3 regions of the Rhodococcus sp. NPDC056960 genome follow, and region 2 is predicted to be linked to each of the others. Evidence: riboswitches for the same ligand, from Rfam matches in the RefSeq annotation. Region 2 holds a riboswitch; each other region holds the start of a gene.
The links. A riboswitch is a leader RNA that binds a small molecule or an ion and turns the genes downstream of it on or off. The one in region 2 is predicted to bind thiamine pyrophosphate.
Positions count from the first base shown of each region.

Region 1: another riboswitch for thiamine pyrophosphate. It lies ahead of ACFTWF_RS05755 (3-oxoacyl-ACP reductase); the one in region 2 lies ahead of thiO (glycine oxidase ThiO).
Region 3: another riboswitch for thiamine pyrophosphate. It lies ahead of ACFTWF_RS17645 (TenA family protein); the one in region 2 lies ahead of thiO (glycine oxidase ThiO).

Region 1 covers NZ_JBHURF010000003.1:111,665-118,900, forward strand. The annotation lists gene ACFTWF_RS05730 (pseudouridine synthase) at 1-785, opposite strand, end outside; gene ACFTWF_RS05735 (CocE/NonD family hydrolase) at 981-2,969, shown strand; gene ACFTWF_RS05740 (oxidoreductase) at 3,010-3,888, shown strand; gene ACFTWF_RS05745 (organic hydroperoxide resistance protein) at 3,908-4,330, opposite strand; gene ACFTWF_RS05750 (MarR family winged helix-turn-helix transcriptional regulator) at 4,333-4,785, opposite strand; TPP riboswitch at 4,859-4,962, shown strand; gene ACFTWF_RS05755 (3-oxoacyl-ACP reductase) at 5,012-5,776, shown strand; gene ACFTWF_RS05760 (LLM class flavin-dependent oxidoreductase) at 5,778-7,073, shown strand; gene ACFTWF_RS05765 (CitMHS family transporter) at 7,194-7,236, shown strand, end outside.
Region 2 covers NZ_JBHURF010000003.1:381,989-389,224, forward strand. The annotation lists gene ACFTWF_RS06925 (tetratricopeptide repeat protein) at 1-279, opposite strand, end outside; gene ACFTWF_RS06930 (glutamate ABC transporter substrate-binding protein) at 288-1,265, opposite strand; gene ACFTWF_RS06935 (hypothetical protein) at 1,262-2,641, opposite strand; gene ACFTWF_RS06940 (NUDIX domain-containing protein) at 2,767-3,525, shown strand; gene thiE (thiamine phosphate synthase) at 3,526-4,224, opposite strand; TPP riboswitch at 4,249-4,361, shown strand; gene thiO (glycine oxidase ThiO) at 4,359-5,426, shown strand; gene thiS (sulfur carrier protein ThiS) at 5,430-5,654, shown strand; gene ACFTWF_RS06960 (thiazole synthase) at 5,647-6,414, shown strand; gene ACFTWF_RS06965 (ABC transporter ATP-binding protein) at 6,528-7,236, shown strand, end outside.
Region 3 covers NZ_JBHURF010000010.1:124,445-131,680, forward strand. The annotation lists gene ACFTWF_RS17635 (MFS transporter) at 1-702, shown strand, start outside; gene ACFTWF_RS17640 (carboxylesterase/lipase family protein) at 695-2,248, opposite strand; TPP riboswitch at 2,355-2,450, shown strand; gene ACFTWF_RS17645 (TenA family protein) at 2,444-3,166, shown strand; gene ACFTWF_RS17650 (ABC transporter substrate-binding protein) at 3,151-4,191, shown strand; gene ACFTWF_RS17655 (ABC transporter permease) at 4,169-4,990, shown strand; gene ACFTWF_RS17660 (ABC transporter ATP-binding protein) at 4,983-5,795, shown strand; gene ACFTWF_RS17665 (wax ester/triacylglycerol synthase family O-acyltransferase) at 5,809-7,164, opposite strand.

The sequences.
Region 1 (7,236 bases), 270 kb from region 2:
GCGGCAACGTCGTAGAAGTCGGGGTAGAAGTTGTCGCCGTGGATCGGGATACCGAGTGCGCTCATGTGAACCCGTAACTGGTGTGTCTTCCCGGTGTGCGGCAGCAACCGGTACCGGGCCGCGTCGCCGCACACCTCGAGAAGTTCGATCCGGCTCTCGCTGTTCGCGGGACCGTCCACCTCGTACGCCTTCAACACCCCCCGCTCCTTGACGATTCGACTGCGGACGGTGGCGGGCAGTACGAGATCGGGGTCGTGACGGGCGACCGCCTCGTACTCCTTGACCACCCGCCGCTGATCGAACAGCGACTGGTAGTCGCGCCGGACCTCGCGCCGCACCGTGAAGATCAGCACCCCGGCGGTCAACCGGTCGAGCCGGTGCGCGGGCGTCAGCTCGGGGAGGTCGAGGTCTCGGCGCAACCGGACCAGCGCCGACTCGGCCACGTAGGCGCCGCGCGGGGTGCTGGCCAGGAAGTGGGGTTTGTCGACGACGAGGAGGTTCTCGTCGCGGTGGAGGATCTCGATCTCGAACGGCACCCGCTTCTCGACCGGCGGGTCCCGGTACAGGTACACGAACCTGCGGGGTGCGAACAGCGTGGCCGCGGTGATCGGCTGCCCGCGCTCGTCGACCACTTCCGATGCGCCGACCTTCTCGCGGAGGCGGGTCTCGTCGTGCGGAAATCGGGCGACCAGGTACTCGAGCACGGTGGGCCACGAGCCGACGTCCGGCATCCTCAGGCGCGTCGGGTTGAGGCCGTCGCGGACGGGAAGTGGGGCGTCGGGCACCTTCGCCACGGTAGTCGAGAGGGTGCCGAAACCCGTCGTTGACCGCGGGAGGACTCATGGTTACTATCCGGTAAGTTTGTGACGCGGGCCACCCTGATGGCCGCTGAGGCGCGTCATCGGAGGATTTTCACGGGGTTCGTGGTGATCGTGCGTCGATGGGCGTTTCGTCCGGGTGCGGTGGCAGTTGTTCTTGCGATGGCGGTGGGTCTCGCCGTCGCTCCGGCGCTGACGGCGTCGGCCGATCCGACGGGGGGAGCGGCGGCCGCGCAGTGGAACGCCGCGGTCGACGCCCCGCCCGAATACCCGGTGATCGCGATCGACTGGGACGTTCCGATCAGGATGAGCGACGGAACGGTGTTGAAGGCCAACGTGTATCGCCCCGCGGACGCCTCGGGCACGCCGATCGACACCAGGATGCCGTCCGTCCTCAATGTCACGCCGTACACGAAATTGGTCGGTAACCTCGTCGATTCCGTGCTCGCGGTGCCGGGACTCGAGCACACGGTCGTCGACCTGGTGAACTCCCTCGATCTCGCCGGAACACCGTTCGACGGCGTCGGCGAGGCGGCGAAGGTGCTCACCGGTGGCGGCATGCGCGTCTTCGGCGTCAACCGCGACCTCGTCCGGAACGGATACACCCAGGTGGTGGTCGATGCGCGCGGCACCGGCTTCTCGCAGGGGGAGTGGCAGGCGCTCGGTCCGCTCGAGCAGCAGGATTCCGTCGAGGTCATCGACTGGATGAGCAAGCAGGGATGGTCCGACGGCACGGTCGGGATGGCGGGGGTGTCGTATTCGGGCATCAACTCGCTGCAGGCCGCGGGACACCAGCCGCCTGCGCTGAAGGCGATCTTCCCGACCGAACCGGGCAACGACCTGCTCCGCGACATCGTCGGAACCGGCGGCGGCCTCGGGGTGGGCTTCATGCCGCTGTGGTTGACGCTGGTCAACGGTCTCAAGTTCGTCCCCGACGTCCAGGCCCTCGCGCAGGGCCGCTTCGATCAGCAATGGCTCCAGGATCGGTTGCGGGATCCGCTGACACTGTTCCCCGCACTGATCGAGGCCATGACGGCGACGAAGATCGGCGATCTCGACCCCGGCACGCTGCGGGTGGCGCAGGACGGCCAGTTCTACGAGGAGCGCAAGGCGCAGGCGGGGAACATCCGGGTGCCGACCATGCTCTACGGCGCCTGGCACGACATCTTCGCGAACAGTGAGCCGCGCGTCTACAACGACATCCCGCTGCCCGCGGGCGAGAAGCAACTGATCATGAGCGACGCCTACCACATCTCGTTCGGGGGCGGTTTCGGTGAGCAGGACGCGCCGCCGCGGCTCGACGTCCTCGAACGCGCGTGGTTCGACAAGTGGCTGAAGGGAATCGACAACGGCATCGACGGGTACGGCCCGGTGACGCTGTATCAGCAGGGCAACGGCTGGACCACCACCGATCAGTTCCCGCGCGCCGGGGTCGACTACCAGCGGATGTACCTGTCGGGCGCTCCCAGCGGCACCGCGGGGCACGCCGTGCACGACGGCAGCCTGGTGTCGGCGAAACCCGGTGATGCAACGCAACTCACGGTCGCACCCGGGCTTCGCGGGCTCTGCTCCCGCGACGGTGTGCAGGGCACCGCGGGCGCGGCCGTCGTCCTCGGATCGGTGTGCAGCAAGGATTCCCGGTTCGACGAGGCCGAGGGGCTCACGTTTACCAGCGCACCCGTCGCGCAGCCGACGGAGTTGTCGGGTCCGGTCAATCTGCATCTCGAGACCGTGCTCGACGCCCCCGACGGGTTCTGGGCGGTGACGCTGAACGACGTCGCGCCCGACGGCACGTCGACGCCGCTCACCAACGGCGCCCTCACCGCTTCCATGCGGGCCGTGGACGATTCGAAGAGCACGAAGTCGGCGAACGGCGACTACTCCGAACCCCACCACTACCTGACGGTGGAGTCGCGGCAGCCGTTGGTGCCGGGCGAGGTGACGCCGGTGGACATCAACTTCGTGCCGACCGACGCGATGCTCCAACCGGGCCACCGACTGCGCGTCGACGTGTACGCGGGGAGCATTCCCCGGTATCTGCCGCTCGGACCGATGCTGGCCGACAGCGGGCTGAAACCGCAGCACGTCGCGTTGTCGCCGGACCGGCCGAGTTTCCTCAATCTGCCGCTGGTCGGAAGGCGGGCGTGGTGACGGGTTCACGCCGCGCCCCGGCATCCGTAGGGTTGAAATCATGACCAAGTGGACAGCTTCGGACATCGTCGATCAGAGTGGCCGCACGTTCGTCGTCACGGGCGCCAACAGCGGTCTGGGGGAGGTGGCGGCGCGGGCACTCGGGCAGGCGGGGGCGCACGTCGTCCTGGCCTGTCGCAATACCCACAAGGGAGAGGTGGTCGCGCGGTCGATCGGTGACAACGCCGAGGTGCGCCGTCTCGATCTCTCCGATCTCGCCTCCGTGCGGGAGTTCGCGGCGGGCATCGATGCCGTCGACGTGCTGGTGAACAACGCCGGCGTGATGGCCGTGCCGCAGCGCACGACCGCCGACGGCTTCGAAATGCAGATCGGCACGAACCATCTCGGGCACTTCGCGTTGACCGGGCTGCTGCTCGGCAAGATCACCGATCGGGTCGCCACGATGTCGAGTGCGGTGCATCAGGCGGGAACGATCCACCTCGACGACCTCAACTGGGAACACCGCAAATACAACCGCTGGAGCGCATACGGGCAGTCGAAGCTCGCGAATCTGCTGTTCACGTACGAATTGCAGCGCAGGCTCGCCGCAGCGAAATCACCCGTCAAGGCGGTCGCCGCGCATCCGGGGTACGCCTCGACCAATCTGCAGGCGCACACCGAGTCCGTGCAGGACAAACTGTTGGCGGTCGGTAACCGGATCTTCGCGCAGTCCGCGGAGATGGGGGCGCTGCCGATGCTGTACGCCGCGACCGCTCCCGACGTGATCGGCGGAAGTTACATCGGGCCGGACGGACTGTTCGAGCAGCGCGGCCATCCGAAAGTGGTGGGCTCCAACAAGAAGTCGCGGGACGAGCAGACCGCCGGTGCGCTGTGGTCCCTGTCGGAGAACCTGACGGGCGTCGAGTACAAGTTCGGGTGACCCGACGCCCGCGCAGGTGTCAGTCTTCGGTGACCTCGAGGGTGACGTCGATGTTGCCGCGGGTGGCGTTGGAATACGGGCACACCTGGTGCGCCTTCTCGGTCAGCTCGAGCGCTTCCGCGCGGGGCAGGTGGGGCAGGGAGACCTCGAGGGTGACGGCGAGCCCGAATCCGCCGCCGTCCGTGGAGCCGATGCCGACGCGGGCACCGACGGCCGAGTCGGCGACGTTCGCCTTCGCCTGACGGCCGACCAACTGGAGTGCGGAGTGGAAGCAGGCGGCGTATCCGGCGGCGAACAGCTGCTCGGGGTTGGTGCCGTCGCCGGACCCACCCATCTCGGTGGGGATGGCCAGGTTCACGTCGAGCCGGCCGTCCGACGTGCGCGCGTGGCCGTTGCGGCCTTCTCCGGTGGCGAGGGCTTCGGCGGTGTACACGATCTTCATGGTTACTTCTCTCCTGTACGGGTGGGGAAACTGTGGAGCGATTCGGTGAGCCTCGACAGGGTGTCGCGGAGGGCGACGAGTTCGTCGACGTCCATTCCCGTCGAGTGGGCGAGCTGCGCGGGAATGTCCTCCGCTGCGGCGCGGAGACCGGCACCCTTCTCGGTGAGGTGGATCCCGACACGGCGCTCGTCGGCCGACGAGCGGCGGCGTTCGACCAGGCCCAGGGCGTCGAGGCGCTTGAGCAGTGGCGACAGCGTGCCGGTGTCGAGGTCCAGGGCATCGCAGATCTCACGCACTCCGCGGCCGTCCTGTTCCCAGAGCACCAGCAGCACGAGGTACTGCGGGTAGGTCACTCCCAGCGAGTCGAGCATCGACCGGTATCTCGCCGTCATGGCCCGCGATGCCGAGTACAAGGCAAAGCACACCTGGCGGTCGAGGGCGAGGTTGTCGGTCACCACCAAATAGTTGCACACAACTAGGTTGTGCACAACCATAATGGCCGGAGTGGTGACTGGGCATACACTGTTCGCCAGTGACACGGGGTGCTGCCCGGCGAGAGCCGGGCGGCTGAGAACACACCCGTCGAACCTGAACTGGGTAATGCCGGCGAAGGGATGTCGCGGAGACGGCCGTACGCGCCGCTCCGAATATCTCGTCGCCGACCGAACGGAAGGTGACAGCATGCAGCTCGACAAGCAGATCGTCCTGGTGACCGGTGGTGGACGGGGCCTCGGCGCCGCCCTCGTGCGGTCGTTCGCGGAGCAGAACGCGCGGGTGATCGTGAACTACCGCAACAGCCGGGAGGCGGCCGAGGAGCTCGCCGCTTCCCTTGGCGCGGACCGTACGGTCGCGCTCCGGGCCGACGTCACGGATGCCGGACAGGTCGCCGCGCTGTTCGCCGCGGCCGAGGCGCACTTCGGCTCACCGGTGACCACGGTGATCAACAACGCGCTCGCCGACTTCTCCTTCAACGGCGACGCACGCGACAGGGCGGACGTCATCACGTGGGATGCGTTCGACGCGCAGTTGCGCGGCAGCGTGAAGGCGACCCTGCACACCACGCAGGCCGCACTGCCGGGCATGCGTTCGCTCGGGTTCGGCCGGATCGTGAACATCGGGACCAACCTGTTCCAGAACCCCGTCGTCCCGTACCACGACTACACGGCCGCCAAGGCCGCGGCGCTGTCGCTGACCCGTACCCTCGCCGCCGACCTCGGTCCCGACGGCATCACCGTCAACATGGTCTCGGGCGGGCTGCTCCGCACCACCGACGCGAGTGCCGCCACTCCCGACGAGGTGTTCGACCTCATCGCTTCGAGCACGCCGCTGCAGCGGGTCACCACCCCGGAAGAGTTCGCCGACGCGGTGCTGTTCTTCGCGTCCCCGTGGTCGCGCGCGGTGACCGGCCAGAACCTCGTCGTCGACGGCGGACTGGTCAAGGACTGACATGAGCGACACGAGGCAACTGCACTTCAACGCCTTCCTCTACAGCTGCGGCCACCACGGCGCCGCGTGGCGGCATCCCGCCTCGCAGGTGGAGCGTCTCTGCGACATCACCTACTACGAGGAACTGGCGCAGACCGCGGAGCGGGGCTGCCTCGACGCGGTGTTCTTCGCCGACGGACATTCGGTGCGCGACCCCGCGACCGGGGGCATGTGGTTCCTCGAACCGCTCACCGCGCTGTCCGCGATGGCGCGGGCCACCGAGCGGGTCGGGCTGGTGACGACGGTGTCCACGACGTTCTACACCCCGTTCCACGCCGCCAGGATGCTGGCGTCGCTCGACCACATCAGCGGCGGCCGCGCCGGCTGGAACGTGGTGACGTCGATGTTCGACGCCGAGGCGCGCAATCACGGACTCGAGGAGATGCCGCCACACGACGAGCGCTATTCGCGTGCCGCGGAATTCGTCGATGTGGCACTCGCGCTGTGGGATTCGTGGGAGCCCGACGCGCTGGTGCTCGACCGGGAGGGCGCCTTCGCGGATCCGGCGAAGGTGCGTCCGGTCGAACATCGGGGCAAGCATTTCCTGGTGGACGGCCCGCTGACCGTGCCGCACTCTCCGCAGGGACGTCCGGTGCTGTTCCAGGCGGGCGCATCCGATCAGGGTCGCGACCTGGCCGCCCGGTGCGCCGAGGGCATCTACGCCGTCGCCTACGACCTCCCGGCCGCTCAGAACTACTACGCCGACGTGAAACGCCGCATCCGCGTGGCGGGCCGTGACGCGGATGCGGTGACGGTGATGCCCGGCCTCGTGACCTACGTGGGCTCGACCACCGAGGAAGCGCACCGCAAGAAGGCGGAACTCGACGCGCTCCTCCCGGTCGAGCAGTCGCTGGCGCAGCTGTCGATGTTCGTCCAGCAGGACTGCAGCGCCTGGGAATTGGACGCACCCGTTCCCGCGCTGGCGCCGCTGTCGGAGTTCACCGGACCGCAGGGTCGATACGACACGATCCTGCGAATCATCGAGAAGGACCGTCCCACCGTCCAGTCGCTGCTCGGCACGTTGGCGGCAGGCGGCGGGCACTGCACCATGATCGGCACCCCGGAGTCGATCGCCGACGAGATCGAGATGTGGTTCCGCCACGACGGGGCCGACGGGTTCAATCTGATGCCGCCGCTCTACCCCAGCAGCCTCGACGAGTTCGTCGACGAGGTGATCCCGGTCCTGCAGAAGCGGGGGCTGTTCCGCGCGCAGTATGAGACAGCGACCCTGCGTGACCATCTCCGGGGTCAGCGATAGTTGCCACCACAAAGAACACAACCTTCTCTACGTACGCAACAGTGACTGTGAGCGCCCTTCTCCCCGACACTTGCTGTAATCGCGATCACATCGCGACTCGAGTTCGGACGAGGAGTGGCAATGCTGGTAGCACTCGGCTTTCTGATGGTGGCCGTGTTCATGT
Region 2 (7,236 bases):
AACCTCGACGAGACCCCCGCCGAGACGCAGACGCTGACCGGAACGGGTGCGCGGCGACCGCGTCGAGCGTCCGGTGCCGGACGCGCCGGACGGCCGGGACGTGGGTGCCGCCTGCGTGGCCGGGCCGTCATCCGATGTGGGGACCGCCGCCTGCGTTGCCGGGCCTTCGTCGGCCTCCCGGACCGCGGCCTGGGTCGCCGGGCCTTCGTCGGCCTCCCGGACCGCGGCCTGGGTGGCGACGTCCGGGGTGGACTCCGGATTCTTCGAATGCTGCGGCATACGTCCCCTCAGTCCTGGTACACGGCGGGCGGCGGGCCCGGAGACGGTCCCAGCATCGACAACCATCGGTCGTACATCTCGGTCCAGGTTCCGTCGCGGCGGATGCGTTCGAGGGTGCCGTTGACGAATCGCACCAGGTCGTCGTTCGCCTTGGTGATGCCGATGCCGTACGGTTCGGCGCCCATGCTGTCGCCGACGATGTCGAGGTACGGGTCCTGGGACGCCAGGCCGGCGAGGATCGTGTCGTCGGTGGTCACCGCGTCGACCTGTCCCTGCTGCAGGACCACCAGGCAATCCGACCACATGGGAACCGTCAGGATGTCGGCCTTCGGTGCCACCTGCTGCAACCGTGTCAGCGACGTGGTGCCGTTGACCACGCAGACCCGTTTGCCGTCGAGGTCGGCGGCACCGTGGATGGGCGAGCCCTTCACGACGAGCACCCGTTGCTGCGCTGCGAAGTACTCGGACGAGAACGCCACCCGTTCCTTGCGGTCGCAGGTGATGGTCATCGTCTTCGCCACGATGTCGACCATCGACTCCTGGAGTGCCTTCTCCCGATTGGCCGACGTGAGGATGCGGTAGTCGAGCCGATCGGGGTCGCCGAACAGGTCCCGCGAGATCTCCCGGGCGACATCGACGTCGAAGCCCTCGATGGCACCGGTGGTGGGGTCGCGGAAACTCATCAGGTTGCTGCCCGTGTCGAGGCCGACGACGAGACGCCCCCGCGCGCGGATGGCGTCGACCGTCGGCATCTGGGCCGCGGAGTCGTCGGGGAACGGACGCAGGCTCGCCGTGGGGTCACCGCAGTCCTCGGCGGGAGTCGTCGGCGCAGCGCCGGCCTCGGGGGCAGGTGTCGCGGCCGCGGGCAACGGGGGTTCGGTGTACGAGACACTCGGCGATCCGACGTGCTCCGGACTCGACTGGGCACATCCGCCGATCAGGACCACGGCCGCCAGGAGCAGCAGCACGATCGGGCGGCGCCTCACTGGTATTCCCGCAACCGAGGCCACAACCCGATGATAATTCCGGCGAACGCGATCAGTGTCAGCACGAGGGCACCCGAACCGAGCGCGGTCAGCACGCGCGCCGCGGACGCGACGTGGGATCGCAGATGGTCGCGAGCGGCCGCGATTCCGTCGGTCAGCGCGTCGTCGACGGCGGTGAACTGGGCCGCGGAGTCGGCGGGTCCCGGCCCGATGGCCACCGCTGCCGCCGAGACGAAGTCGCCCCGGGCGAGGATCTCGTTCATCCGGTCGTGCGCCGAGGACCAGTCGGTCCACGCCTGCTGGGCCCGGGCCACCTCGTCGCGACCGACCGTTCCGGCGTCCTTCGGGTAGTTCGCCAGGACGGCGTCGAGCCGGCTGGACTTGTCCTCGAAGACGGCGTCGTAGTCACCGTTCGAATCGCGGCGGACCAGTTTCAGCGTCTCCTCGGTGCGCGCCTGCTGGGCGAGGATGCGCGCCGCGGTCAACTCGTGCATCGGGCGCGCACCCTGGGTGAGTGCGCGATTGGTGTCGACGGAGGAGACGAGCCCGGCCACCAGCATCCAGACCAGGAGGATCGCGGTGCACGCGGACGCCAGCATCAGCCCGAGATTGAATGTCCGCCGGCTGAGTCTAGCGAGCACGACCTGGACGACGATCAGTGCGACGAGCGCGATCAGCACCAGGATCAGCGCGAACCAGGGCGGCCGCGAATAGTCCCGCTGGGTGTCCGCGACGTCGGATTCCTGCAGGGCGTGCAACTCCTGCGCCATCGGCAGCATGCTCGTCTGCATCAGCGTGGAAGCCTCGCTGAGATAGGCGGCGCCGACCGGATTACCGACGCGATTGTTGGCCCGCGCGGTCTCGACGAGACCCGAGTAGACACTGAGGTCGCTGGAGATGGAGGCGAGCAGACGCCGGCTGTCGACGTCGCTCGCGGCGAGTCCGCCCGACGCGTACACGAGGTCGGCGGACGCGGTGCCGATCGCCTGCGAATACGTGTCCCGCAGTTCGGGCGGTTCGAGACCGCCGGAGATGAACGCCGTCGTGGCCGCGGCATCTGCCACCGACAGGGCGCTGTACAGGTTCTGCGCCGAGAACGACAGCGGTTCCGTCTCGGCGAGGACGGTGTCGAGCGTGGCTTCCCGGCCGTTGACGGTGGATGCGGCCACGAATCCGGCGAGGAGGGTGAGCAGGACCAGGAGGGCGCCGAGTGCGGTGAGTTTGGCCGGAGTCGATGCGAGGAACGCGCGCAGTTCCTTGCGGCGCGCCACCGCGGGGTCGACGTCGTCGTCCGCGGCGGCAGACAGTGCGCGGCTGCCGGTGGGTTCGATCGACGGCGCCTCACGCAGAACCACCTCGCACCCCTCCCGTGTCACGGCCGCACCTTGGTGGGGAGCATATAAGCAGCAGTCGGTTCCCGGCTGCCGACGGGCAGTTCCGGGAGAAACCGTTAGTGTGAGGGAACTGCAGGGTGACCCATCAGGTCGGACAGGGGTAGTCGATGCGTGGTGACGGTGACGGCTGGGCAACCGGGCCGGACGGCAGTCGTCATTGGGGCAAGCACGGTGCGGCCGGGTTGTTGCTGCGTGCGCCGCTGCCGGACGAGACGCCGGCCGTGCTGCTGCAGCACCGGGCTGCGTGGAGCCACCAGGGCGGGACGTGGGCGTTGCCCGGCGGTGCCCGGGACAGTCACGAGACCACCACCCACGCCGCGGTCCGTGAGGCGCACGAGGAAGCAGGCATCGACAGCGCGGCCATCCGCGTCCGCACCGAGGTCGTCACCATGGAGGTGGCGAGCGGCTGGAGTTACACCACGGTGATCGCCGACGCCGAGCGCCCGCTGCCGACCGTTCCGAACGGGGAGAGCACCGAACTCCGCTGGGTACGGGAGACCGACGTCGCCGGCCTGCCCCTGCACCCCGGATTCGAAGCGGGATGGCCGCGACTGCGCACCACCGAGATGCGACTGCTGCTCGCGAGGCACGACGTGCTGGGGGAGCGCGGTGCGTTGCCGCAGCTGTCGAAGGCGCTGCCCCGCACGGTGCGCCTGCCCGACGGCACGTACGGGTGGCTGCCGCGCATCGAGGTGCTCGAGTCGGCGGACACGGTCGGGCTGCTCACCGAACCGGTCGGCCACGGCACCACGCTGGGCACGGTCACCGCGGTCGTCGCCACCGACCCCGACCTGGTCGAACAATTGCCGGCCACCGTCGTGGTCCTGACGCCGGCGACGGTGCTGGGCTGGCTGGATCAGCCGTAACTAGGCGTTCTGCTGCAGGAGGGCCGACAGCGAGCGTGCGGCGGCCTGCGGGTCGCGGGCCTCGGTGATCGCGCGCACGACCACGATGCGGGTCGCCCCGGCGGCGAGGATCTCCGGAACGCGGGCCTCGTCGATGCCGCCGATCGCGAACCACGGGCGGTTGGTCGCCGAGTCGGCGGTCGAACGCACCAGATCGATGCCCGACGCGGTCCGGCCGGGCTTGGTGGGCGTGGCCCACACCGGCCCGGTGCAGAAATAGTCGACGCCGTCCTCGATGGCCGCGAGGCTGGCCTGCGCGCGGCTGTGGGTGGATCGGCCGATCAGCACGTCGGAACCGACGACGGTCCGCGCGTACGGAACGGGCAGGTCACCCTGACCGAGGTGCAGCACGTCCGCCCCGGCCGCCAGCGCCATGTCGGCGCGGTCGTTCACCGCGAGCAGCGCACCGTGCCGCCTGGCCGCGGCCGCGAGCACCGACAGCGCCGCGAGTTCGTCCCGGGCGTCCATCGTGCCGAACTTCTTCTCGCCGGCCGAGCCCTTGTCCCGGAGCTGGATGATGTCGACGCCACCGGACAGCGCGGCTTCGGCGAACTGCGCCAGGTCGCCCTTCTCGCGCCTGGCGTCGGTGCACAGGTACAAGCGCGCCGCTCCGAGGCGGCGCCGACGGTCGGTGAGGTTGCTGTGGTGCGTGGTGGTCACGGCATGACGGTAGCCTCTACGGTGAAAGTGCAACACGGGAGTCCCGGGGAACGTGGGGCTGAGAGGGGCTCACGCCGAGCCCGACCGTCATACCTGACCCGGATCATGCCGGCGCAGGAAGTGAGGTGGAGTTCATGGCGAGATCGGTATCCGTCGTCGGAGGCGGAGTGATCGGCCTGTCCATTGCGTGGCGCGCAGCCCGCAACGGCTGGTCGGTGAAGCTGTACGACCCGTCGATCGGTTCGGGAGCGTCCTGGGTGGCGGGCGGAATGCTCGCCCCGTTGTCCGAGGGCTGGCCCGGTGAGGAGAGCGTCCTCGAACTGGGGAGCGCATCGCTCGACCGGTGGCCCGAATTCGGGAAGGAACTCGAGGCCGGGGCCGGGGTCGACCTGTTCACGTCGGAGAGTTCGCTCACCGTCGCCCTGGACGGTGCGGACGCCGAGGACCTGCGGACCATCGCGGAATGGGTGGGTGAGCAGGGGCGGGACCTGCAGATCCTGAACCGCGCCGAGGTCCGGGCCCTCGAACCGATGCTGGGCCGCGGAGTCCGGCTGGGGCTCTTGGCCGTCGACGAACTGGCTGTCGACAACAGGCTGCTGCTGCAGGCGTTGCGGCGCTGTGCCGTCGACGCGGGAGTGGAGCTGATCGGTGAGGCCGTGCAGAGCCTCGACGGGCTCGACACGGACCAGATCGTGGTCACCGCCGGCATCGCGTCGCCGGCCCTGTGGCCGGGACTTCCGGTCCGGCCGGTGAAGGGCGAGATCCTGCGGTTGCGGGCCCGTCCCGGGGTGACCCCCGCGCCGGGACGCACCATCCGCGGCAGCGTCCACGGCCGGCCCGCGTACCTGGTGCCGCGCGCCGACGGCATCGTCGTCGGAGCCACCCAGTACGAATCGGGCAACGACACACAGGTCACGGTGGCCGGTGTCCGCGACCTGATCGCGGATGCCGAGGCGCTGATGCCCGCGATCGGCGAGTACGAACTGCGCGAGACCGCGGCGGGTCTGCGCCCGATGACCCCGGACAATTTGCCTCTGATCGGCCGGGTGTCCGATCGTGTGGTGGTGGCGACGGGGCACGGCCGCAACGGCATCCTGCTCACCCCGGTGACCGCCGACGCGACGGTGGCACTGTTGGAGGGCTCGGCACTGGTCGAGGCGAAAGCCGCCGACCCCGAACGTTTCGAGAAGGTAGCGAGGTAAGAGATGAGTGAGCAGCAAGTAGTGGTGCCGATCGGCATCAGTGTCAACGGCGAGGACCACGAGTTCGCGGAACCGCTGACCGTCGCCGGGCTGCTGGAGGTGCTGAACCTGCCGTCCAAGGGCATCGCGGTGGCGGTGAACGGCGCGGTGTTCCCGCGCGCCCGGTGGGACGAACTGGTGGTCCGAGGCTGGGAGATCGAGATCCTCACGGCGGTGCAGGGTGGCTGACGCGACTCCCGGCCTGCAGAAGGGCCTCACCATCGCGGGACGGACGTTCGGGTCTCGATTGATCATGGGCACCGGCGGCGCCGCCAACCTCACCGTGCTCGAGGAGGCCCTCGTGGCGTCCGGCACCGAGCTGACCACGGTCGCGATGCGCCGGGTTGACGCCGCGGGCGGCACCGGCGTGCTGGACCTGCTGCGCAGGCTCGACATCGCGCCGCTGCCCAATACCGCGGGGTGCCGCGGCGCGGCCGAGGCGGTGCTGACGGCGCAACTCGCCCGCGAGGCGCTCGAGACCGACTGGGTGAAGCTCGAGGTCATCGCGGACGAACGCACCCTGATGCCCGACGCCATCGAGTTGGTCAGCGCGGCAGAGCAACTGGTCGACGACGGCTTCGTCGTCCTGCCGTACACCACCGACGATCCGGTGCTGGCCCGCAGGCTCGAGGACGTCGGGTGTGTCGCCGTGATGCCGCTGGGCTCGCCGATCGGCACCGGACTCGGCATCGCGAATCCGCACAACATCCAGATGATCGTGGAGGGTGCCGGGGTGCCCGTCATCCTCGACGCCGGCATCGGGACCGCCAGCGACGCGACCCTCGCGATGGAACTCGGCTGCGACGCGGTGCTGCTGGCTACGGCCGTGACCAGGGCTAAGGATCCGGCGCTCATGGCGTCCGCGATGCGCGGAGCCGTGGTCGCCGGGTACGAGGCACGGCACGCCGGCCGCATCCCCAAGCGATTCTGGGCGCAGGCGTCGTCGTAGTTCTCGGGGTTCCGTCGGGGTCCCGCTCAGGGTCCGACCGGTACCAGGGGACGAGTCGGGAGTAGACCTGCGGCCGATGCGCGCCGGCCGCAGGTTCCGGCATCCTTCTCATCATGATTGAAGTGAGGGGACTGACAAAGACCTTCGGTGCGACGAAGGCGGTGGACAACCTGACGTTCACCGTGAAGCCGGGTATGGTCACCGGCTTCCTCGGCCCGAACGGTGCAGGCAAATCGACGACCATGCGCATGATCCTCGGGCTGGACCGTCCCACGGCGGGCAGCGCGCTGATCGACGGCAAACCGTACAGCGACCTGGTGCAGCCGCTGCGGACGGTGGGGGCCCTGCTCGACGCGAAGTGGGTGCACCCCAACCGGTCCGCCCGCGCCCATCTGCAGTGGATGGCGGCGTCCAATTCGCTGCCCAAGAGCCGGGTCGACGAGGTGCTGCACCTCGTCGGGCTGACCGAGGTGGCGGGCAAGAAGGCCGGCGGGTTCTCGCTCGGCATGTCTCAGCGACTGGGTCTGGCCGCCACGCTGCTCGGCGACCCGAAGGTGCTGCTGTTCGACGAGCCGGTCAACGGACTCGACCCGGAAGGCATCGTCTGGATCCGCAAGTTCATGCAGCGTCTCGCCGCAGAGGGTCGCACCGTGCTGGTGTCGAGCCACCTGCTGTCCGAGATGGCGCTCACCGCAGAACATCTGGTGGTCATCGGGCGTGGGCGCCTGATCGCCGACACCACCGTTTCCGAGTTCGTCAGCAAGTCCTCGGAATCGACTGTGCGCGTGCGCAGTCCGCAGCTGGACGCACTGCGCAGTGCGC
Region 3 (7,236 bases), on a different contig from region 2:
GCCGCCGGGTTCGTACTGTCCGTCGCGACGATCGCGTTCCTCCGTCTCGAGAACGCCGGCAGACCGGACCTTGCCACGCGCCCGACGTCCATCTGGCACGGCACGCTCGAGGGCCTGAAGTTCGTGTGGCACAACCGTCTTCTGCGCACCATCGCGCTCGTGGACATGGCGGTGGTGGCGCTGTACATGCCCGTCGAATCGGTGGTGTTCCCGGTGTACTTCACCGAGTTGGACAAGCCCGCGCAATTGGGTTCCGTCCTCATGGCGCTGAGCATCGGCGGCGTGGTGGGTGCGCTCGCGTACGGGCCGCTCGCGCCGTTCGTGTCGCGCCGGATGCTGATGCTGGTGGCGGTGACGGTGCTGGGCGCGGCGATGGTCGCGATGGCGTTCCTGCCGCCGCTGTGGGCGATCCTGGCGCTGGCCCTGCTGCAGGGTCTGGTCTTCGGTCCGGTCGGCCCGATCGCCAACTACGCCATGCAGACTCGCAGCCCGGAGCACATGCGCGGACGAGTCACCGGAGTCATGACGTCCACCGCGTACGCCGCCGGACCGCTGGGGTACTTGCTGGCCGGCCCGCTCCTCGACAAATGGGGGATACAGCCGACGTTCTTCGTGCTCGCGATCCCGGTGCTGATCATCGGGCTGGCGTGCTTCGGGTTGCCCGTGCTGAAGGAGTTGGACGCAAAGGTGCCGGTCAATTGAAGCCCATGACGTCGTTGCCCCAGGCGATCCGCATCTCGTGGTCCGGGTCCTGCACGAGGGTGTCCGCGCCGTCGATCAGCAGGGTGGAGCGGTTCTCCTCGTCGTAGGGCGCCCAGTGCTTGGACCCGTCGAGTGCGGCGGGGACGCCGTGCCGGGCGAACGCGAGCCAGCGGCGCTGGATCCGGCCCGACACCTCGAGCGCCGTCTTGCGGCCGCCGAGCCAGAACGTCGGGTCGATGTTGAGGGTGTCGAAATTGCCGAACACGTACGGGAGTTCGGTGGCGTGCCCCGCTCCGATGCGTGCGGCCTTGAGCATCGGCGTGGCCTGATCGAACCGGTACATCCACGTCGGTGAGTGGCGGCTGTGCGCGTCGGCGACCCACAGCGCGGGCATCCGGAACGCGGCGTCCCGGGACATCGCGAGTGCGCCCTTCGGTTTCCCGCGGTCCGGGTACACCGACAGGATGTCGGCGAGCCGGGCGGCGGGCAGTTCGGGGTGATCCGTCGCGATCGCCCGCAGCATCTCCTGCACCGAATCCGACGTGACCGGCAGCAGAGGCGATTTCATGAATTTGAAGATCGACGACTCGTCCTTGTTGGAACCGATGATGAGGGGGATGCGGTGGGAGTAGCCCTTCTGGAATGCGGCCACCGGGTAGCGCGGCAGGAAGTCACGGTCCACCACGGGCGCCATCGCCAGTGTGCCGGGGATCTTGACGGGCACCTCGTTGACGAGGGTGTCGCTGGCCTCGATGATCGTGCGGTACGGCAGGCGCAGCAGCGTGTCGATCTGCCCGGGCGCCACGTCGAGGATGTCGAGGAACTGTTTCCCGACGGTGGCGGCCCGCTCACCTCCGTAGACGGACGTGGCGGGTGGGCTCTGCGCGATCGCGCGGTGGAACAGCCCTTCCGCGCTCGGACACGTCATCAGCGTGGTGATCGACCCGGCCCCGGACGACTCCCCGAACACCGTCACCTCGTCCGGGTCGCCGCCGAACGAGGCGATGTTCTCGCGCACCCATTCGAGGGCCGCGACCTGATCGCGCAGCCCGCAGTTGGTCTCGAACACCCGGCCGGCGGTCGAGAACGACGACAGGTCGAGGAATCCGAGCGCCCCCACCCGGTAGTTGAACGAGACCAGCACGACATCCCCGAGGGTGGACAGGATGCGCCCGTTGTAGATGCCCTGCGCCGCGGTTCCCAGGCAGTACGCGCCGCCGTGGATCCACACCATCACCGGCCTGGGCGTGCCGTCGGGTCGCGGCGCCCACACGTTCACCGACAGGCAGTCCTCGTCGATCTCGAGTCCGGCGTCGATCGGGACGGCGGTGCTGTGCCCCTGCGGCGCCATCGGGCCGAAGTCGACGCAGTCGCGCACACCCTCCCACGGCGCGGGCGGGACCGGCGCGCGGAACCGCAGATCGCCGACGGGGGCCGCGGCGAACGGGATGCCCTTCCATGCGTAGACGTCGCCCTCGGGGTAGCCGCGCAACTCGCCGTCCCGGGCACGGACGACGAGCGTGTCGCCGGACTTCTCGACATCCACGGACGAATCTCCTCACGCAGCGCGTACCGGGAATCTCTGGCCAAACTACCAACGATGAGCAGGCAGGGCCTTTCCTTCCCGGACACGGGCGGTGCTAGGGTCGGCTTGTTCTGACACGGGGTGCTCCGCACGGGCGGGGCTGAGAACACACCCGGGAACCTGCTCAGGTAATGCTGACGAAGGGATGTCAACGTTGTGAATAGCTCTGTCCAAGACGCTGCCGGCGCCGGCCAGCACGCCCGATTCACGGACCACTTGTGGGACCGGACGAAGGTGCTGCGCGAAGCGATCGACGAACTCGAGTTCCTGCGCCGCCTCGGTGACGGGACGCTGCCGCTGGACGTGTTCCGCACGTACATCGAGCAGGATTTCCTGTACCTGACCGGGTACGCGAAGGCGCTGTCGCTGGTGGCCGCGCATGCACCGGGTCCCGTCGAGGCGGGTTTCTGGGCGGGTTCGGCAGCCGAGGCCGCCACGGTCGAGGCCACCCTGCACCAGAATCTGCTGACCAGCGGACGGCTCCCCGCGTCGGACGCGGATCCGCAGCATTCGCAGGCCTGCCTCGGGTACATCTCGTACCTGACCGCCGTGGCAGCCACGGAACCGTACGCGGTGGCCGCGGCCGCGGTGCTGCCCTGCTTCTGGATCTACGCGGACGTGGGACGCCGGCTCGCGGCGAGCGCCCGTGACGTGCTCTCCGCCGACCCGTCGCACCCGTACGCCCAGTGGGTGACCACGTACGACGCGGAGGAGTTCCACGCCGCCGTCGCCCGGGCCCGCGAGTTGGTGGACGCCGCCGCCGAGGCCGCGACCGATGCCCAGCGTGAGGAGATGGTGGAGGCGTTCGTGATCGCCAGCCGCTACGAACTCATGTTCTGGGACACCGCACTCAACAAGCAGGAATGGCCGGCGTCGTGACACTCTTCTCTCGCACCAAGCGCGCTGCCACGGCAGCCGTCATCCTCGTCTCCGCCCTGTCGATGCTCACCGGCTGCGCCGGTGACTCGCAGTCGGACGACACCATCCGGTTCGCACTCGACTGGACCCCGAACACCAACCACACCGGTCTGTTCGTCGCGCAGCAGCAGGGCTATTTCGCGGACGCCGGACTCGACGTGCAGGTACTGCCGTACAACGACACCTCCCCCGACACTCTGGTCGATGCCGGGAACGCCGAGTTCGGGGTGAGCTTCCAGAGTTCTGCGACGTTCTCGAAGGCGGCGGGCGCGCAGACCACGTCGGTCCTGGCCCCGCTGCAACACTGGGCGACCGGCATCGCGGTGAAGGCGGATCGCGCCGACATCACCCGCCCCCGGGATCTGGACGGCAAGATCTATGCCGGTTTCGCGGACCCGGACGGCGAGGAGACGCTGAAGCAGATCATCCGGAACGACGGCGGCAAGGGCGAATTCACCACCGTCACGCTCGGCACGTCGGCGTACGAGGCCGTCTACTCCGGCACCGCCGACTTCACCGTGTCGTTCTTCGGCTGGGAAGGCATCGAGGCCGAGCACCAGGGCACGCCGATGCGCTACTTCCACTACACCGACTACGGCTTCCCCGACGCCTACGCACTGGTCATCGAGGGCAACGAACAGTGGATGGCCGATCATCCCGAGCAGGCCCGCAAGTTCGTCCAGGCGCTGCAACGCGGCTACCAGTTCGCCGCCGACCAGCCTGATCAGGCGGCGCAGATACTGATCGATGCGAACCCCGGCGCCTTTCCGGACGAGTCCCTCGTCAAGGAGAGCCAGCAGATGTTGTCGTCCGAATACATGAAGGACAGTTCCGGCAAGGTCGGAACCCAGACGGCCGAGAAGTGGGCGGGATACTCCGGCTTCCTGTTCCAGCACGGCCTGCTCACCGGCCCCGACGGGGCACCGCTGACCACGGAACCCGACTGGTCGACGTATTTCACCAATGAGTACCTCGCTCAGCCCTGACACGAGTCTCGGCACCACGGCCCCGGGCACGTCCTCGCTGCTGCGACGGACGGTGCCCGCGGTCGTGGTCGTGGCGCTGCTACTCATTGCCTGGCAGGCGTACGTGACGGTCAGCGGTATCCGGCCGCAGGTGCTGCCGTCTCCGCTGCGCGTCGTCCAGCAGGGTTGGCGGGCGCGGGACGCCATCTCCGGTCACGCGTCCGCGACGCTGCAGGTGACCCTGATCGGCTTCGCGGTGTCCCTGCTCTGCGCCTGGGCGCTCGCGGTGCTCGTGGACTTCTCGCCGTGGCTGCGGCGCGCGTTCGTTCCGCTGTTCGTGGTGTCGCAGACGCTGCCGATCATCGCGATCGCGCCGCTGATGATCATCTGGTTCGGTTTCGGGCTGCTGCCGAAGATACTGGTGATCGCCCTCGCCACGTTCTTCCCGATGACGATCGGCCTGATCGAGGGTTTCGCCGCGGCCGACCGGGAGGCGGGTGCGCTGCTGCGCAGCATGGGCGCCTCGCGGTGGCAGGAATTCCGCTACGTTCGGCTCCCGTCGGCGATCCCCCGGTTCTTCACCGCCCTGCGGATCGGCATCACGTATGCCGTGGTGGGTGCCGTGTTCGCCGAATACGTCGGTGCGACGTCCGGTCTCGGCATCTACATGGCGACGCAGAAGAACTCCTTCCGCACCGATCTCGTGCTGGCCGCCGTCCTCGTGACGGCCGTGATCAGCCTCAGCCTGTATCTGCTCACGTTCGCGGTCGAACGCGTCGTCGCCCCCTGGATCAAGAACGAGAGGGCCCGGCATGAGTGAGACCGCGCGCGTCGCACTGTCCGGTATTTCCAAGGGATTCCCGGTGCGCGGCGGCATCCGGCCCGTCCTCGACGACATCTCGTTCACCGTCGAACCCGGCGAGTTCGTGTCGGTGATCGGCCCCAGCGGGTGCGGGAAGAGCACCGCGTTCGCCATGCTCGCCGGTCTCGACCGACCGGACTCCGGCACCGTCACCATCGGCGGCGAACCCGTCCGTCCCGCAGGCAGCGTCCCCTCGAAGTGCGCGTACATGCCGCAGAAGGACCTCCTGTTCCCGTGGCGCAGTGTCCTCGACAACACCACCCTCGGCCTCGAGGTGCAGGGCGTACCCCGCAAGGAAGCGCGGGACAAGGCCCGCGAATTGTTCTCCGTGTTCGGTCTCGGCGGATTCGAGGACGCCCGCCCCAGCCAACTGTCCGGCGGGATGCGGCAACGCGCCGCGATGCTCCGCACCGTCGTCCAGGACCGTCCGGTGCTGCTGCTCGACGAGCCGTTCGGCGCCCTGGATTCGTTGACCCGCACCGAGATGCAGACCTGGTTGCAGGACGTCTGGCAGCGCTACCGGTGGACCGTGCTGATGATCACCCACGACATCCGGGAGGCCGTCTACCTGTCCGACCGGGTGGTCGTGCTGTCGGCGCGACCCGCCACCGTGCGGCGCGAGGTGACCGTGGGCCTGCCCCGCCCCCGCGAACTGTCGATGATGACCTCGCCCCAATTCGCGGACGTCGAACACGAACTGCTGGGGGTCCTACACGAGGAGTCGCGGCGGGCGCTCGTCGAACAGGAGTCGGGCAGACGCTGAAACCTGCGGCGTCTCAGAGCAATGCCGCCTCGAGTTCGCCGAGCGCCGTCTCCAGGTAGAACAGGATCCGTTGCAGGCTCGGCACCGAGCGGCGGCACCCGATGACACCGAAATCGAGGTTGTCGCCGTTGGTGGTGAGCGTGATGTTGAGGGCCTGCCCGTCCAGCACCACCGACGTCGGGTAGATGCCGTCGAGCCGGGACCCGTTCCAGTACATGGTTTCCCGCGGTCCCGGAACGTTGGAGATGATCACGTTGAACGGCGGCGGCGTGAACCGCACGAATCCGGGCACCGGCGTCAACGCGATCGGCGACATGTTGATCGCGGACCACGCCAGCGCCTGCATCGACGTGAGGCTGCCGAACAGTTCCTTCCCCTGGGACATCGACGCGGAGATCGCCGTCAGCCGGTCGGCCGGGTCGTCGACGTCCGTCGCCAGGTTGCACAACGTGACGCCTACCGCGTTGCCGCCGGCGTCGACCTGCCGCTCGTCGCGCAGCGACACCGGAACCATCGCGATCAGTGGCTTCTCCGGCAGCGCATTCTGCTCGTCCAGGTACCCCCGCAGCGCGCCGGCGCACATGGCCATCACCACGTCGTTGACGCTGACCCCGGCAGCCTTCCGGACCGCGTGTACTCGCTCGAGCGGCCACGACTGCGCGGCGAACCGGCGCGCCCCGCCGATCGGGACGTTGAACATGGTGCGGGGCGCCTCGTACGGGAACTTCATGTCGTGCTGCCCCATCACGGTGCGGGCGATGCGCAGCGACGCCGGCGCCAGACCGGCCACGTCCCCGACCGTGCGACGGACACCGTTCACCACCGACCGGACGTCGGGAACGGAACCGTTGGTGGAGCCTCGGCGCGGCAGATCCCACGGCGGCGGTGCGTCGCGCACGTCGGGGTCGGTCGACAACGTCCGCATCAGCAACCGCAGCCCGGAGACCCCGTCCATCAGCGAATGATGCAGTTTGGTGTAGATGGCGAACCGGCCGTCGTCGAGACCCTCGATCAGATACATCTCCCACAGCGGGCGGTGGCGGTCCAGCAGCGTGCCGTGCAACCGGGACGTCAGCGTGAGCAGTTCCCGCACCCGGTACGGGGACGGGAGAGCCGAATGACGCACGTGGTATTCGAGATCGACGGCCGACTCGTCCGCCCACCACACGTTCCCGAGACTTCCGACGGGACCCGCCGGCTTCTTGCGGAAGGTGGCGTCGACGTCGGTGTGCTTCAGCAGGGTCTCGTGCATCGACTTCACGTAGTCGGGGCCCGCGCCCTCCGGCGGTGTGAACAATTCGAGCGATCCCACGTGCATCGGATGCTCTCGCGACTCGGCCAGCAGGAATATCGAATCGGTAACCGGCATGAGCCCCACCTGGACGTTCACCCCCACTCGGTCACTATCCCATTACGACTTCCGTCTGGATGCTACGTCGGG